4 regions of the Pseudomonas sp. LBUM1653 genome follow, and region 1 is predicted to be linked to each of the others. Evidence: predicted binding sites of a transcription regulator. Region 1 holds the regulator's gene; each other region holds the start of a gene.
What was found. Region 1 encodes sigma-54, which starts transcription at its own class of promoters, with help from an activator protein. Its sites were predicted from a motif close to ANTGGCATNNANNTTGCTNT; they were not measured.

Region 1 (3,426 bases):
TTGGCATTGCTCAGCGGGTGACGCCGACGGGTTTCCGAGAAACGTTTGAGCAGGGTTTCCTCATCGGCATCCAGGTACAGGACATCGCACTGGATATGGCGGCTGCGCACTTCTGCCAGCAACTCGGGGAACCGCGACAGGTGACTTGGCAGGTTGCGAGCATCGATGGATACGGCAACCAGCGGTTGTGCCAGCTCGGTGTGTATCAGCGCTCGCTCGGCCAGTTCGGGCAGCAACCCGGCAGGCAGGTTGTCAATGCAGTAGTAGCCGTTGTCCTCGAGGACGTCGAGGGCGGTACTTTTACCGGAGCCGGAACGCCCGCTGACGATGATCAAGCGCATGATTAATGACCGTTTTGCTCGTCCAGGACAACCTGATACAAGGCTTCATTGCTCGGGGCGCTGCGCAGTTTTTCGCGCACTTCCTTGCGGTCGAGCATGCTGGCGATCTGGCGTAACAGCTCCAGGTGCGCATCGGTAGCGGCTTCCGGGACCAGCAGAACGAACAGCAGGTCAACCGGGGCACCGTCGATGGCGTCGAAATCGATGGGTGCATCAAGGTGCATCAGGGCGCTGATGGGCGAGGTGCAACCCTTCAGGCGGCAGTGAGGAATGGCGATGCCGTTGCCAAAACCGGTTGAGCCGAGTTTTTCACGGGCAATAAGAGCCTCGAAGACATCTTGCATCTCCAGATCCGGCACTTCTTTGTGGATAAGGTTGGCAATTTGCTCGAGGGCTTTCTTTTTACTGCCGCCCGGCACGTTCACCAGGGAACGGCCGGGGGTCAGGATGCTTTCAAGTCGGATCATGGGTTGGGAGTGTTAACGACCCGTAGCGCCCTGGAGGAGGCTCTGGGTCTTTTCCTTATGCTTTTTGAGTTGTTTATCCAGCTTGTCGGTAAGGGCGTCGATTGCCGCGTACATATCGGTATGTTCCGCGTTGGCGACCACTTCATTGCCGGGAATATGCAGCGTGGCTTCGATTTTCTGCTTCAGCTTTTCGACCGTCATCGTGACCTGCACGTTGGTGATCTTGTCGAAATGTCGCTCCAGTCGTTCGAGTTTTTCGCCGATGTAGGAGCGAAGAGGTTCGGTCACTTCCAGTTGGTGTCCACTGATGTTGACTTGCATACAGCTTCTCCTTCGTTGCCAGTGCATAAAGCGGCAGATCCAGATGATCTGCCACTGGAACGCTGTGGCGTGGCCCTACATCAACCGCTTGCGTTCGCTCGAAGGCGCGATCCCCAGGGATTCGCGGTACTTGGCGACGGTGCGGCGAGCCACCTGAATGCCTTGTGCCTCCAGTAAACCAGCGATCTTGCTGTCACTCAACGGCTTTTTCTGATTTTCCGCGGCAACCAGTTTTTTGATGATCGCGCGAATCGCCGTGGACGAGCATTCTCCGCCCTCGGAGGTGCTGACGTGGCTGGAGAAAAAGTATTTCAATTCATAGATGCCCCGAGGGGTATGCATGAATTTCTGCGTGGTCACCCGTGAAATCGTCGACTCGTGCATGCCGACCGCTTCGGCGATGTCATGCAGCACCAATGGTTTCATGGCTTCGTCGCCGTACTCCAGGAAGCCGCGCTGATGCTCGACGATCTGTGTGGCCACTTTCATCAGGGTTTCGTTGCGGCTTTGCAGGCTTTTGATGAACCAGCGGGCTTCCTGCAGCTGATTGCGCATGAAGGTGTTGTCGGCGCTGGTGTCGGCACGGCGAACGAAGCCTGCATACTGGGCGTTGACCCGCAGGCGAGGCACCGACTCCTGGTTGAGCTCCACCAGCCAGCGCTCGTTGTCCTTGCGCACGATCACGTCCGGAACCACGTATTCGGCTTCGGTCGACTCGATTTGCGAGCCCGGGCGCGGGTTGAGGCTCTGGACCAGTTCGATCACCTGGCGCAGTTCATCTTCCTTGAGCTTCATGCGGCGCATCAGCTGGCTGTAGTCGCGGCTGCCGAGCAAGTCGATGTAGTCAGTGACCAGGCGCTTGGCTTCGGCCAGCCAAGGCGTCTTGGCGGGTAGCTGGCGCAATTGCAGCAGCAGGCATTCGCCCAGGTTGCGCGCTCCGATGCCGGCGGGTTCGAATTGCTGGATGCGGTGCAGGACGGCTTCGATTTCGTCCAGTTCGATGTCCAGTTCCGGATCGAAGGCTTCGAGGATTTCCTCCAGCGTCTCGTCCAGATAACCCTGGTTGTTGATGCAGTCGATCAGGGTCACGGCGATCAGGCGATCGGTGTCGGACATCGGTGCCAGGTTCAATTGCCACAGCAGGTGGCTTTGCAGGCTCTCGCCGGCCGATGTGCGGGTGGTGAAGTCCCACTCGTCGTCATCGTTGCTCGGCAGGCTGCTGGCGCTGGTCTGGTAGACGTCTTCCCAGGCGGTGTCGACAGGCAGTTCGTTGGGAATGCGCTCGTTCCAGTCGCCTTCCTCGATGTTATCGACCGTCGGGGCGCTTTCCTGGTAGGAGGGTTCCTGGATTTCGGTGTTGGGTTTGTGTTCGGCGTTGTCGGCCAGAGGGTCGGAATTGTCGAAGTCGTCGCCTTCTTCCTGGCGCTCGAGCATCGGATTGGACTCCAGGGCCTCCTGGATTTCCTGTTGCAGGTCCAGGGTCGACAATTGGAGCAGGCGGATGGCCTGTTGCAGCTGCGGTGTCATCGTCAGCTGCTGGCCCATTCTCAAGACTAGCGATGGTTTCATGGCAGGGGCTTAACACCTTATTCGCCGGCGCACATGCGCCATCCACTACAGGGCGCCGGAGCGCCAAACATAAGCAAATTATATGCCCGAAACCGCGGCGTTTGCCTAGAGCGCTGTAACAATAAAAAAAGGTTGATTTTTTATTGCGGCAAGCGTTTGGGCGACCCGCCGGACACCTCGACGCTTACAGACGGAATTCATGCCCCAGGTACACTTCCTTCACCAGGTCGTTGGCCAGGATGGTTTCAGCGTCGCCTTCGGCGATCAGTTGGCCATCGTTGACAATGTAGGCGGTTTCGCAGATATCCAGGGTTTCGCGGACGTTGTGGTCGGTGATCAGCACGCCGATGCCCTTGGCCTTGAGGTGGTGGATGATCTGCTTGATGTCGCCCACCGAGATCGGGTCCACGCCGGCGAAAGGTTCGTCGAGCAGGATGAATTTCGGGTTGGTGGCCAGTGCCCGGGCGATTTCCACCCGGCGGCGTTCGCCACCGGACAGGCTCATGCCGAGGTTGTCGCGGATGTGGCTGATGTGGAACTCCTGCAGCAGGCTTTCCAGTTCCTTTCGGCGACCGGCCTTGTCGAGTTCCTTGCGGGTCTCGAGGATGGCCATGATGTTGTCGGCCACCGACAGTTTGCGGAAGATCGACGCTTCTTGCGGCAGATAACCGATGCCCGCCTTGGCGCGACCGTGCATCGGCTGGTGGCTGACGTCGAGGTCATCGATC
Region 2 (3,426 bases), 2.6 Mb from region 1:
GTGGCGTTGATGTTTTCCCACATGTCGGCGGTGATGCGGCCACGCACCGCATGGGCACTGGCCCGTGCGGCGCCGAGGCAACTGTAGATGCTGGCCGGGTTGGCCGCGTCCAGGGCAAAGAAATGCAACAGCCGTTCGGCATGCAGCTCGCCGTGGCGTTCGAGGTAATCATCCAGCGTGCCAGTAATCAGCAACGGCATGGCCAATTCGTGCAGGCCATTACCGCGGCCATCCTGCGGCATCAGCGACAGCGAATAACTGATATCGAGCATCCGTGCGAGGTTTTCCGCCCGCTCCAGGTAACGCGACATCCAATACAAATCCGAGGCAGTTCTACTTAACATGTCAGGCTTCCTTCAATCCTCGACCACCCAGGTGTCCTTGGTTCCGCCGCCCTGGGAGGAGTTCACCACCAGGGAGCCTTCGCGCAGGGCGACACGGGTCAAACCGCCGGGTACGACCCGGGTTTCGCGGCCAGACAATACAAATGGACGCAGGTCGATGTGGCGTGGCGCGATACCGCTTTCGACAAAGGTCGGACAGGTCGACAGCGACAGCGTCGGCTGCGCGATGTAGGCATGGGGCTTGGCGATGATGCGCGCGCGGAAGGTTTCGATTTCCGCTGCGGTCGCCGCTGGCCCCACCAGCATTCCGTAGCCGCCGGAGCCCTGGGTCTCCTTGACCACCAGCTCTGGAAGATTGGCCAGAACGTGGGAAAGTTCAGATGGATTACGACACTGCCACGTGGGTACGTTTTTCAGGATCGGCTCTTCGTCCAGATAGAAACGGATCATGTCCGTGACGAACGGATACACCGATTTGTCGTCCGCCACCCCGGTACCGATGGCGTTCGCCAACACGACATTGCCAGAACGATAGGACGACAGCAGCCCCGGCACGCCAAGCATCGAGTCGGGATTGAACGCCAGCGGGTCGAGAAACGCATCGTCGAGACGGCGGTAAATCACGTCGACAGCTTTCGGTCCGTCGGTCGTGCGCATGAACACCTTGTCGTCCCGCACGAACAGATCCGCGCCCTCCACCAGCTCGACGCCCATTTCCCGCGCCAGGAACGCATGCTCGAAGAATGCGCTGTTGAAGCGCCCCGGCGTCAGCACCACGACACTCGGGTTATCGATCGGGCTTGAGCTTTTCAGGGTGTCGAGCAGCAGGTTCGGGTAGTGGTCGATCGGGGCAATGCGCTGGGCCGCAAACAGCTCGGGGAACAGTCGCATCATCATCTTGCGGTCTTCGAGCATGTAGCTGACGCCGCTCGGCGTACGAAGATTGTCTTCGAGCACGTAGTACGTGCCATCGCCGTCGCGCACCAGGTCGACGCCGGAAATGTGCGAATAGATATCGCGGTGCAGGTCCAGCCCTTGCATCGCCAACTGGTATTGCTCGTTGGCCAGCACTTGCTCGGCCGGAATGATCCCGGCCTTGATGATGCGTTGCTCGTGGTACAGGTCGGCGAGGAACATGTTCAGCGCCTTGACCCGCTGGATGCAGCCGCGCTCGACCACACGCCATTCACTGGCGGGGATGCTGCGAGGGATGGTGTCGAAGGGAATCAGGCGCTCTGTCCCCTGCTCATCACCGTAGAGCGTGAACGTAATCCCGGCGCGATGAAATAACAGATCGGCCTCACGTCGCCGTTGTGCCAAAAGCTCGTCAGGCGTTTCGGCCAGCCAACGGGCAAACTCCCGATAATGCGGACGGACCTGGCCGCCGGCATCGTACATCTCATCAAAATAGGTGCGGATCATGCCGTACTCCTTGTCACCCGGACATCCAGGCCTTCGCAAGGCCCGTGCCATCGGCAGAAACGCTTAGATTTCAATCGGTTGGATAATCACCATGCGAGTACCGCACCAATCCTGTGCGGCAAATGCCCCAACCTGACTGCCCCCGCTTCATTGCAAGGCGTTGTTGTCGCCCATCACCAGCATAGACTGTAGGCGCCGGCTTGCCGGCTATGGGATCGGCCCTGTTCAATTTTCCCTGGGCAAAAAAGCTTGGGCAAAAACGAAAACGGCCAACCCGAAGGTCAGCCGCTATTGCTGGTTGTCACTGTTCATAAGTTTATGCGAGTCGCCCTCGTACCTCCTGTTTTACACCCCAGCCTTCAATGATGCCGCCCAGAGGCTCGACCACTGCCTCGAAACCCTGTTCGAAATCGCCAATGTCGTCGTAGGTGGCATACATGACTTTGCACAACTCCAGCGCCCAGGCGCCATCGTCGCGCGCACTGACTTGCGCATCCAGGGATTCACCGCGGTGGAAATGACCTGCCGCCCTGCGTGCCCGCTCCTCGTCCGGGAAAATGGCGTAGAACTCGATGGGATGAAACCGGGAAAAGTCGAAACCGCCTTCTTTCATGCGGCGCAGTACACTGCTGCTGATGTCTTCTTGATAGGCTGTGCTCATGAAACGTCCTCCTCAAACTGATGGATAGACTTTCCGTACTCCCTATGTGCATAACCAAACGGTGCGCACCAACCGACAAACATATGCCGACGGGAAACAAGCATGGAGCTGACAAGACCAGACCTTAGCGATCCATTCGCTGATCTCGATTGCAGAGTAGCCCCAAGATAGAGCCGCTGCCAAGGCCTGGTTTTGCTGTCGTCGATGACAAGAAGAGGTTCAGACGGGGGTAATGCTGCGGATTTCAATACTGTGCTGGGTTTTCAGGCTTTTGACGCCTGCATCAGAGGTTCGCCCCTCCAGATCGTTCAGATCCAGTTCGGCGGCCACGGGAAGGAGCCGTTCCTTGATGAGTTTGGCGGCCTGCTCATGATTCGGGCACTCCTCGCACTCGAAGACTTCGTCGATTACTTCACCATGATCATCCACGAAAGTGACTTTCCACTTTTGCATCGGTGCCTCCTCGATAAAACCCATGGATGGGCTTACACCTATCTCGACCCTGAACGCTGGGCAAATGTTCCGGCGAATCAACAATAGCAGGCGTCAAAAAAGTCTGCCTGACGCCGCGCAAGGCGGTGTTGCGCTATGAGATGCGCACATTCCCCCGGGGACCGGCAATGGCCCAGATAATCAGGCCCAGAACCGGCAGCAACAGGATCAACAGCACCCAGAAGATTTTCATCCCGGTCTCGGCGCCACTTTTCAGCACGTTGATGATTGCCCAGATGTCCAAGGCAAGAATGATCAAGCCAACCAGGCTATTGAACGTGGAACCCATGATGACGCTCCCGAAGAATGATATGCCCTCTTAGGATAGCCGGCCCTGACCAGGGTTCCTTTTTTTTGACAGCTTTACCGGTTCAGACGTGGATCGCCACTTTCAAGGCTTCCAGCGAGGGAGCGGCGGCGATGCCGACTTCGGCGCACAACTCGAGTACCCGTGGCACAGCATTGCCGTAGACCAGTACCACTTGCAGTTCATCGTCCAGCAAATGG
Region 3 (3,426 bases), 2.6 Mb from region 1:
GCGTGAGATGTTGTTTTCGCTTTGTTGCATCGCCACTTCGATATACACCTCCTCGATTTGACTGAGGCGTACCGGCCCACGTTGCAGCGCACGTTGCGCGACCGCGAGCAGTTGTTCACGGCTGGCATTGTCCTGTTGCGCCATGCCTACGCTCGGGGTCTCGACGTCAGGCATGCGGATACCGATGGCCGGGCCGCTGTCCCAGCTGACAGTACCGATGCGTTCGAGTTGCCCGCCCAAGGCATCCAGCCCCGAAAGATGACGAAGATCGAGCATGTCACCGTCGTCGGAGAGGATGATGGCCCGCTCGATGACATTTTCGAACTCGCGAATGTTGCCCGGCCAGTGGTAATCCAGAATCACTTGCAGGGCCCTCGGCGCAACACCCGTCAAGTGCCGACCGTGCAGCGCGCACAACTTGTGCATCACCGTGTCGAGCAACAATGGCAAGTCGTCCTTGCGTTCGCGCAAGGGTGCGATGGTGATCGGAAACACGTTCAGCCGATAAAACAGGTCGCTGCGAAAGCGTCCGGCCTTGACCGCCTTGGCCAAGTCTTCGTTGGTCGCGGCGATGACCCGCACATCCACCTTGATGGTCTTGTTGCTGCCTAGTCGTTCCAGGTCGCCGCTTTGCAACACACGCAGCAGTTTACCCTGGGCGGTCATGCTCAAGGTGGCAATTTCGTCGAGGAAGATCGTACCGCCATGGGCAATTTCAAAACGCCCGGGACGCGGGTCAGTCGCACCCGAATAAGCACCGCGCTGCACGCCGAACAGTTCTGACTCGATCAGTTGCTCAGGGATCGCTGCGCAGTTGATTTCAACGAAAGGCGTGTTGGCCCGCAGGCTGTTGGAATGCAATTCGTGGGCGAACATGGTTTTGCCGACACCGCTCTCACCCAGCAGCAGGACGGTGGCATTGGTGCCAGCCACCCGCAGAATCTTGTGCATGGTGATGTGGTAGGCGGCGGAGCTGCCCACCGGCCGGCCGAGTTCGGTCACCGATGGCTGGCTCTCTTCGAGTCCGAACGGCGAGGGCGCCGCCTTGACGGGGGTGTTTTTCACAGGCTTGAGCGGCTGTGCCCGGCGGTGGTCGGTGACCCGCGGCTGGAAGTACTTGAGGTCTTCTTCGGTATTGTCCCAGTCCTCGACCGGTTTGACGATGACCCGGCACAGATCATGTCCGCAGCCTTGGCATTGGGTCTCCCTGGCCAGTAATCGACGACCCATCAGGCGGCTCATGAAGCCGGAGCTATAGCCCACTTCCATCCAGCAGATAGGGTCGGTACTGACGCCGTTGGCGGCGATATGCACGTCACTTTCGACAGAGCGCTTCCAGGTGAATTCGCCGTACTTGAAGCCCTTGGCATGGTCGAACTCGATGCATACCGGTGCGACTTCGACGATGCCGGACAAGGCGTGCAATTGTCCCCCGGCCGCGGCAATGTCCAGTTCGTTACCGGTCCCACGGGCCTTGATTGCCAGGTCGGCATCGCGTTGGCCAGTCATGTAGCCGACACGGGTCAGCACGCCGCGGGTGAACTCCACGCCGTTGCTTTCCAGAAGCTCCTGGCGCAACGCGCCAAACGCCTCGACATGCATCAGCATCATGCGTTTGTCACCCAGCCAGATCAGTCCCTCCTTGGGGTTGAAATACAGCCGGTCGACCAGGTCCTGCATGTCCGGGAAGCGCAGGTCGGTGATGATGTTAATGCCGTTGCGATTGCGCGACTGTCGCGAATGCGCTTCATCATCGATAGGGAGAGTCGTCATCAAATGAGCCTGTGTTTTTTTACTTATTGAAGGCAAAACCGATGCCAGGCGCCTGTTGCAAACACCAGCAGCGCTCAAGCGGGCTGATCGCACTGAAACATAAGGCGCGATGGGTACGCTATCCATTCTCTGCATTCGGGCAATATTTTTTCCCCAGCCTGGTATTCGCGAAAATCCTTGAATGAAATTCGCAAAGTTCGAATTTTCTGAAATCTTCCTGCCGGCGTGCGAAGACTGATCAAGGCGCTAAAGTCGCCGCAGGTATTTCGTAACTATATGATTATTAAGTAATAAAACTTTTGTTTCTGTGGCTTCAAAATGCTGGCACAGCGCTTGCTCTTGTCCTTTCAACAGTTGTTCTTCCAGGGCTTTCCCAAAAAGAACAAAACAACAAAAACAAGATGAGGTGCAGGCAAGTGGCAGAAATTCACTCGTTGGCCTACGCAGGATTCGGTGTAAGCGACCTTGATAAATGGCAGTGGCTGGCCACCGATATTATCGGCATGCAGGTGGCCCATCGCGACGAGCAGGGACTGACGTTGCGCATGGATGAATACGCCCAGCGTTTCTTCCTGGAAAAAAATCCGATCGACGACATTTTGGTGGCCGGCTGGCAGTTTCGCAGCGAGCTGGAGCTTGAGAACTACGTCAGTGAACTGCGTGAAAAAGGCGTGCCAGTCGAAGTGCTTTCCCGGGACGTGCTGCAGCGACGCAAGGTCGAGAAGGCCTACAGCTGCCAGGACCCGAACGGTTTTACCCACGAGTTTTTCTTCGGCCACAGCGAAGCCGGGCTCAACGACGCGTTTCGTTCAAAAGTGCTCAAGGGCAGTTTCGTTACCGGCGATCTTGGCATCGGCCACCTCTTGCCGTTTGCCAAGAACGGGCCGGAAACGGTGAGTTTCTACAAGGATGTCCTGAAGTTGCGAGTCAGCGATTACATCCGCGAGGAAGTGCAGCCGGGCATGGTGGTGGACGCCACGTTTTTCCATACCGCCACGGGTCGCCACCATTCCATTGCCACCGCGCAGGCACCCAGCCCCAAGGTGCTCAACCACTTCATGGTCCAGGTGCAGAACATGGACGACGTCGGCCTGGCCTACGACCGCTGCGTCAAGGCGGGCATCCCGATCATTCTCGAACTCGGTCATCACCCGAACGACAAGACCTTTTCCTTCTACGCCCAGACCCCATCGGGTTTCAACTTTGAAATGGGTTGGGGTGGCGTCGTCATTGACGATCAGCTTTGGGAAGTGAAGGCGTTCAACAAAATGAGCGACTGGGGTCACAAACGCAACGTCGTTCTCTGATCCGTAGCGACACAGTGAGGTTTTCCAGATGTTAAACGCCATTCAATCGAGCAGTACGCCAGCAGTGATTGCGCCGACGGTCGCGACCGCTGATTTCTGTAAAGGCATGCGGCACCTGGCCGGCGCCTGTGTGGTGATCGCTAGTGGCAGCGACAGCGAAAGGGCCGGACTGACAGCCACGGCGGTGTGTTCGATCACCGCTGACCCGCCGCGCCTGCTGATCTGCGTGAACCGCAATGTTCGTGCCCATGAAGTGATTCAGCGCGCCGGCGCTTTCAGCATCAACGTGCTGGCCCATGACCAGGAGTTCATTGCCAAACGCTTTGCCGGGATGGTCGAGGGCGTC
Region 4 (3,426 bases), 3.3 Mb from region 1:
TGGCAAGAAAATCAAAAGCCAAATCAAAAGCAACAGCCAAAGCGAGGCGGCCTGACAGCCGACCTGATGGCAGGTCTGTCCGAATTCCCCTGTGGGAGCGAGCTTGCTCGCGATGAACGTCCAGACATCGCGATCATCCAGACAGGGCGCGTTATCGTTGACGTCCATCGCGAGCAAGCTCGCTCCCACAGGGATCAGGTACACCCTTAAAAGTCAGGTCGGCTGTCAGGCCGCCTCGCTTTGGCTTTAAATTTGGGCGCCCCGTTAACCACGATGGCCGAACGCAGGCATTGCGCAGTGGGTAAACCGGCAGGACGCCGGTTTAGCCGCGCTGGGCCAGGGACGGCCCATCGCGGCGACCCACGGAGCAATGCCGGAGTGAGGGCATGCCGAGCCCTAGCGAGGCACCGAGTGGTGGGGCAAGAGCGCTTTGGTTACTTTCGCGCTTTTCGAAAGTGACTCGCCGTAAGGGCGAAACCATAAGTGGCCGTTACCGCAGGAATGGATATGTACACCTGAAAGACAATCATCGGCTGTCAGGGCGCTTTCGCCGGCAAGCCTGGCTCCTACAAGGTGCTGCTCAAGGTTGCGATCCTACAAGACAACACCCATCAAGGCGGATCAATCTGATCCAGCACCCGATTCGCCGTAATCTCCGCCAGCATCACGCTGTTGGAAATACCCAGCAGGGCATTGCGGCACCCACCGTCCAGATGATCCACCAACTGATGAACCATCACATCAACCGAGGCCAGCGTCTCGACCAGATAAACCATCAGGGTTTCGTTCGTGGCCTGCGGGTTCACAGTAAATAGTGAGCTGGGTGTACGCGGTGTGGCCTTGATGTCGGCAGATGACGGAAAGTGGTAATCGAGGGCGCGCTCGGCAGCCTCGTTGAGTTTATTTGAATCGGGTTCGTACGGGGATGCCGGATCGAGGTCCGGCGGGTTCGGCGTTACCTTGAACATGATCTTCAATTCCTCGAATGGAGCTGACACCATTTCGCGACTAAACGAAGGGGTGGCGGCTGTACGCAGGTTAGTCGACCGGGGAATTGAAGAAGCCGGCGCACCCGAAGGTGCCCTGCGCACAGCCACCATCGAATGCAGATAGGAAATACCTGCCTGACGGACGCTTGTGCAACTTCAATTACCACCGGGCGACTAAACCCGATCACTGATGGGCAGTGACGCGAATCAAGTTACCGACGACCCCCAAGGCGCACAAGCCGGCGGATTCTGGCGTAGCCGTAGGCAACGGCGCAAGGTCTTGTGGCTTTCAGGAAGTAAGTCGTAGGGCGCTTAAACAAGCTTCCTTCGACGATGTTTAATGGCGCTTTCGGAACCGACTGCTGCATGCACTTTTAAAGCGCCATGCCTGACAACGTGCACCAGTGCGAAGCGGTTTGCTGAGTTTGCGAGCATCGCGCACCAACAGCCGCCACACCCGCTCATCCCGCCAGAAACATGCCTGAGTCGCGGCCATCAAGGCGTTTGCATGGCCATGGAAGTCTCCTTAGTCGAACTGGCACAAACCCTGCATTAACCCCCTCAAGCCCATCCAAAAAAGATGGGCAGCCCTCTCGGTCAACGACGATCGACTGGCCGCACAGGTCGTGGGCAACATCGGTGGATCAGGCATGGCCGTCTGATTTTCAACACCGCAAAAGAACAGGCAAAGACGCCTGGAACCGCAAGGTTTCAGGCGTTTTTTTTTGCTTTTTTCACCGTGATGGGCTTTGGGCAGGTGCGTTTATGAATTCCAATGTAGCCAGTTTGAACAAACAGCAAACGCTGGTCGTGATCGGCAACGGCATGGTCGGGCATCATTGTGTCGAGCAGTTGATCGAGCGCGGCGCGCTTGACCGCTATCGGCTGCACGTCTTCAGCGAAGAGCCGATGCGTGCCTATGACCGCGTGCATCTGTCCGAGTACTTCTCCGGTCGTGATGCCGAGTCGCTGGCACTGAGTGACGCGGCGCTGTACGAGACGCCCGGCGTCACGTTGCACCTGGGTGTGCCGGTGCTGGAGATCGATCGCGCCCGTCGCCAGGTGATCACCGCACAAGGCTGTGTTGCCTATGACAAGCTGGTGCTGGCCACCGGTTCCTATCCGTTTGTGCCGCCGATCGAAGGCGCCGAAGGCGATTCGCGTCTGGTCTATCGCACCCTGGAAGACCTCGATGCCATTCGTGCCGCGGCGGCCAATGCCCGGCGCGGTGTGGTGGTCGGCGGTGGTTTGCTCGGCCTGGAAGCCGCCAACGCCCTGAAGAGCCTGGGGCTCGAAGCGCACGTGGTGGAATTCGCCCCGCGCCTGATGCCGGTGCAACTGGATGATCTGGGTGGGCTGGCGCTGAAGGCGCAGATCGAACGCCTCGGCGTCGGCGTGCACCTGTCCCGCGCCACGCAATCGATCAGCGCTGGCGAGCAGTACCGCTACCGGATGAACTTTGCCAACGACGAGTTCCTCGAGACCGACCTGATCGTGTTCTCCGCCGGTATCCGTGCCCAGGATGCGCTGGCCCGTCAGTGTGAACTGGACATCGGTCCGCGCGGCGGCGTGGTGATCGACGACACCTGCCTGAGCTGTGATCCGCACATCTACGCCATCGGTGAGTGCGCATCGTGGAATGGCAGCCTGTTCGGCCTGGTCGCGCCGGGCTACCAGATGGCACGCAGTGTCGCGGCACGCCTGTGTGACGACGCCGCCGAACCGTTCCAGGGCGCCGACATGTCGACCAAGCTCAAGCTGCTGGGCGTCGACGTCGGCTCCATCGGCGATGCCCATGCCAATACGCCAGGCGCGCGCAGCTATCAGTTCATCGACGAAACGACGGCCAGCTACCGCCGCCTGGTGGTGGATGCCAGCGGCAAACACGTACTGGGCGCGGTGCTGATCGGCGACAACAGCTATTACGACACGCTGCTGCAATACATGCAGAACGCGATCGCCTTGCCCTCCGAGCCGGCCGCGTTGATCCTGCCGTCGTCCGAAGGCGCGCCGACCCTCGGCCCTGGCGCCTTGCCGGAAACGGCCACGGTTTGCTCGTGCCACAACGTGACCAAGGGCGCCATCTGCTCGGCCATCGACGGCGGTTGCACCGACCTCGGCCTGCTGAAGTCGCAGACCAAGGCCTGCACCGGCTGCGGCGGTTGCGCCGGCCTGCTCAAGCAAGTCTTCGAGCATGAATTGATTGCCCGTGGCGTCAGCGTCGACAAGAGCCTGTGCGAACACTTCGCCTACACCCGTCAGGAACTGTATGCACTGGTGCGGGTAGAAGGGGTGATCACCTTCGAAGAACTGCTGGCCAAGCATGGTCGTGGCCATACCGGTTGCGACGTGTGCAAACCGGCGGTGGGCTCGATCCTGGCGTCGTGCTGGAACCAGCCGATCATGGACCCGTCGCTGGTGCCGTTGCAGGACACAA

Region 2: ACA054_RS24350 (circularly permuted type 2 ATP-grasp protein) is a predicted target of sigma-54. The motif match lies at 1,799-1,818, and genes of this name have one in related genera.
Region 3: ACA054_RS16135 (sigma 54-interacting transcriptional regulator) is a predicted target of sigma-54. The motif match lies at 1,803-1,822, and genes of this name have one in related genera.
Region 4: nirB (nitrite reductase large subunit NirB) is a predicted target of sigma-54. The motif match lies at 1,524-1,543, and genes of this name have one in related genera.

The regions. Positions count from the first base shown of each region.
Region 1 covers NZ_CP166803.1:952,996-956,421, forward strand. The annotation lists gene rapZ (RNase adapter RapZ) at 1-341, opposite strand, end outside; gene ptsN (PTS IIA-like nitrogen regulatory protein PtsN) at 344-808, opposite strand; gene hpf (ribosome hibernation-promoting factor, HPF/YfiA family) at 821-1,129, opposite strand; gene ACA054_RS04215 (RNA polymerase factor sigma-54) at 1,205-2,698, opposite strand; gene lptB (LPS export ABC transporter ATP-binding protein) at 2,883-3,426, opposite strand, start outside.
Region 2 covers NZ_CP166803.1:5,423,556-5,426,981, forward strand. The annotation lists gene ACA054_RS24345 (alpha-E domain-containing protein) at 1-344, opposite strand, end outside; gene ACA054_RS24350 (circularly permuted type 2 ATP-grasp protein) at 357-1,766, opposite strand; gene ACA054_RS24355 (ribonuclease E inhibitor RraB) at 2,083-2,427, opposite strand; gene ACA054_RS24360 (hypothetical protein) at 2,647-2,880, opposite strand; gene ACA054_RS24365 (PLDc N-terminal domain-containing protein) at 3,014-3,208, opposite strand; gene ACA054_RS24370 (hypothetical protein) at 3,291-3,426, opposite strand, start outside.
Region 3 covers NZ_CP166803.1:3,587,338-3,590,763, reverse strand. The annotation lists gene ACA054_RS16135 (sigma 54-interacting transcriptional regulator) at 1-1,773, opposite strand, end outside; gene ACA054_RS16130 (VOC family protein) at 2,190-3,080, shown strand; gene ACA054_RS16125 (flavin reductase family protein) at 3,109-3,426, shown strand, end outside.
Region 4 covers NZ_CP166803.1:4,275,085-4,278,510, reverse strand. The annotation lists gene ACA054_RS19045 (DUF6124 family protein) at 612-968, opposite strand; gene nirB (nitrite reductase large subunit NirB) at 1,755-3,426, shown strand, end outside.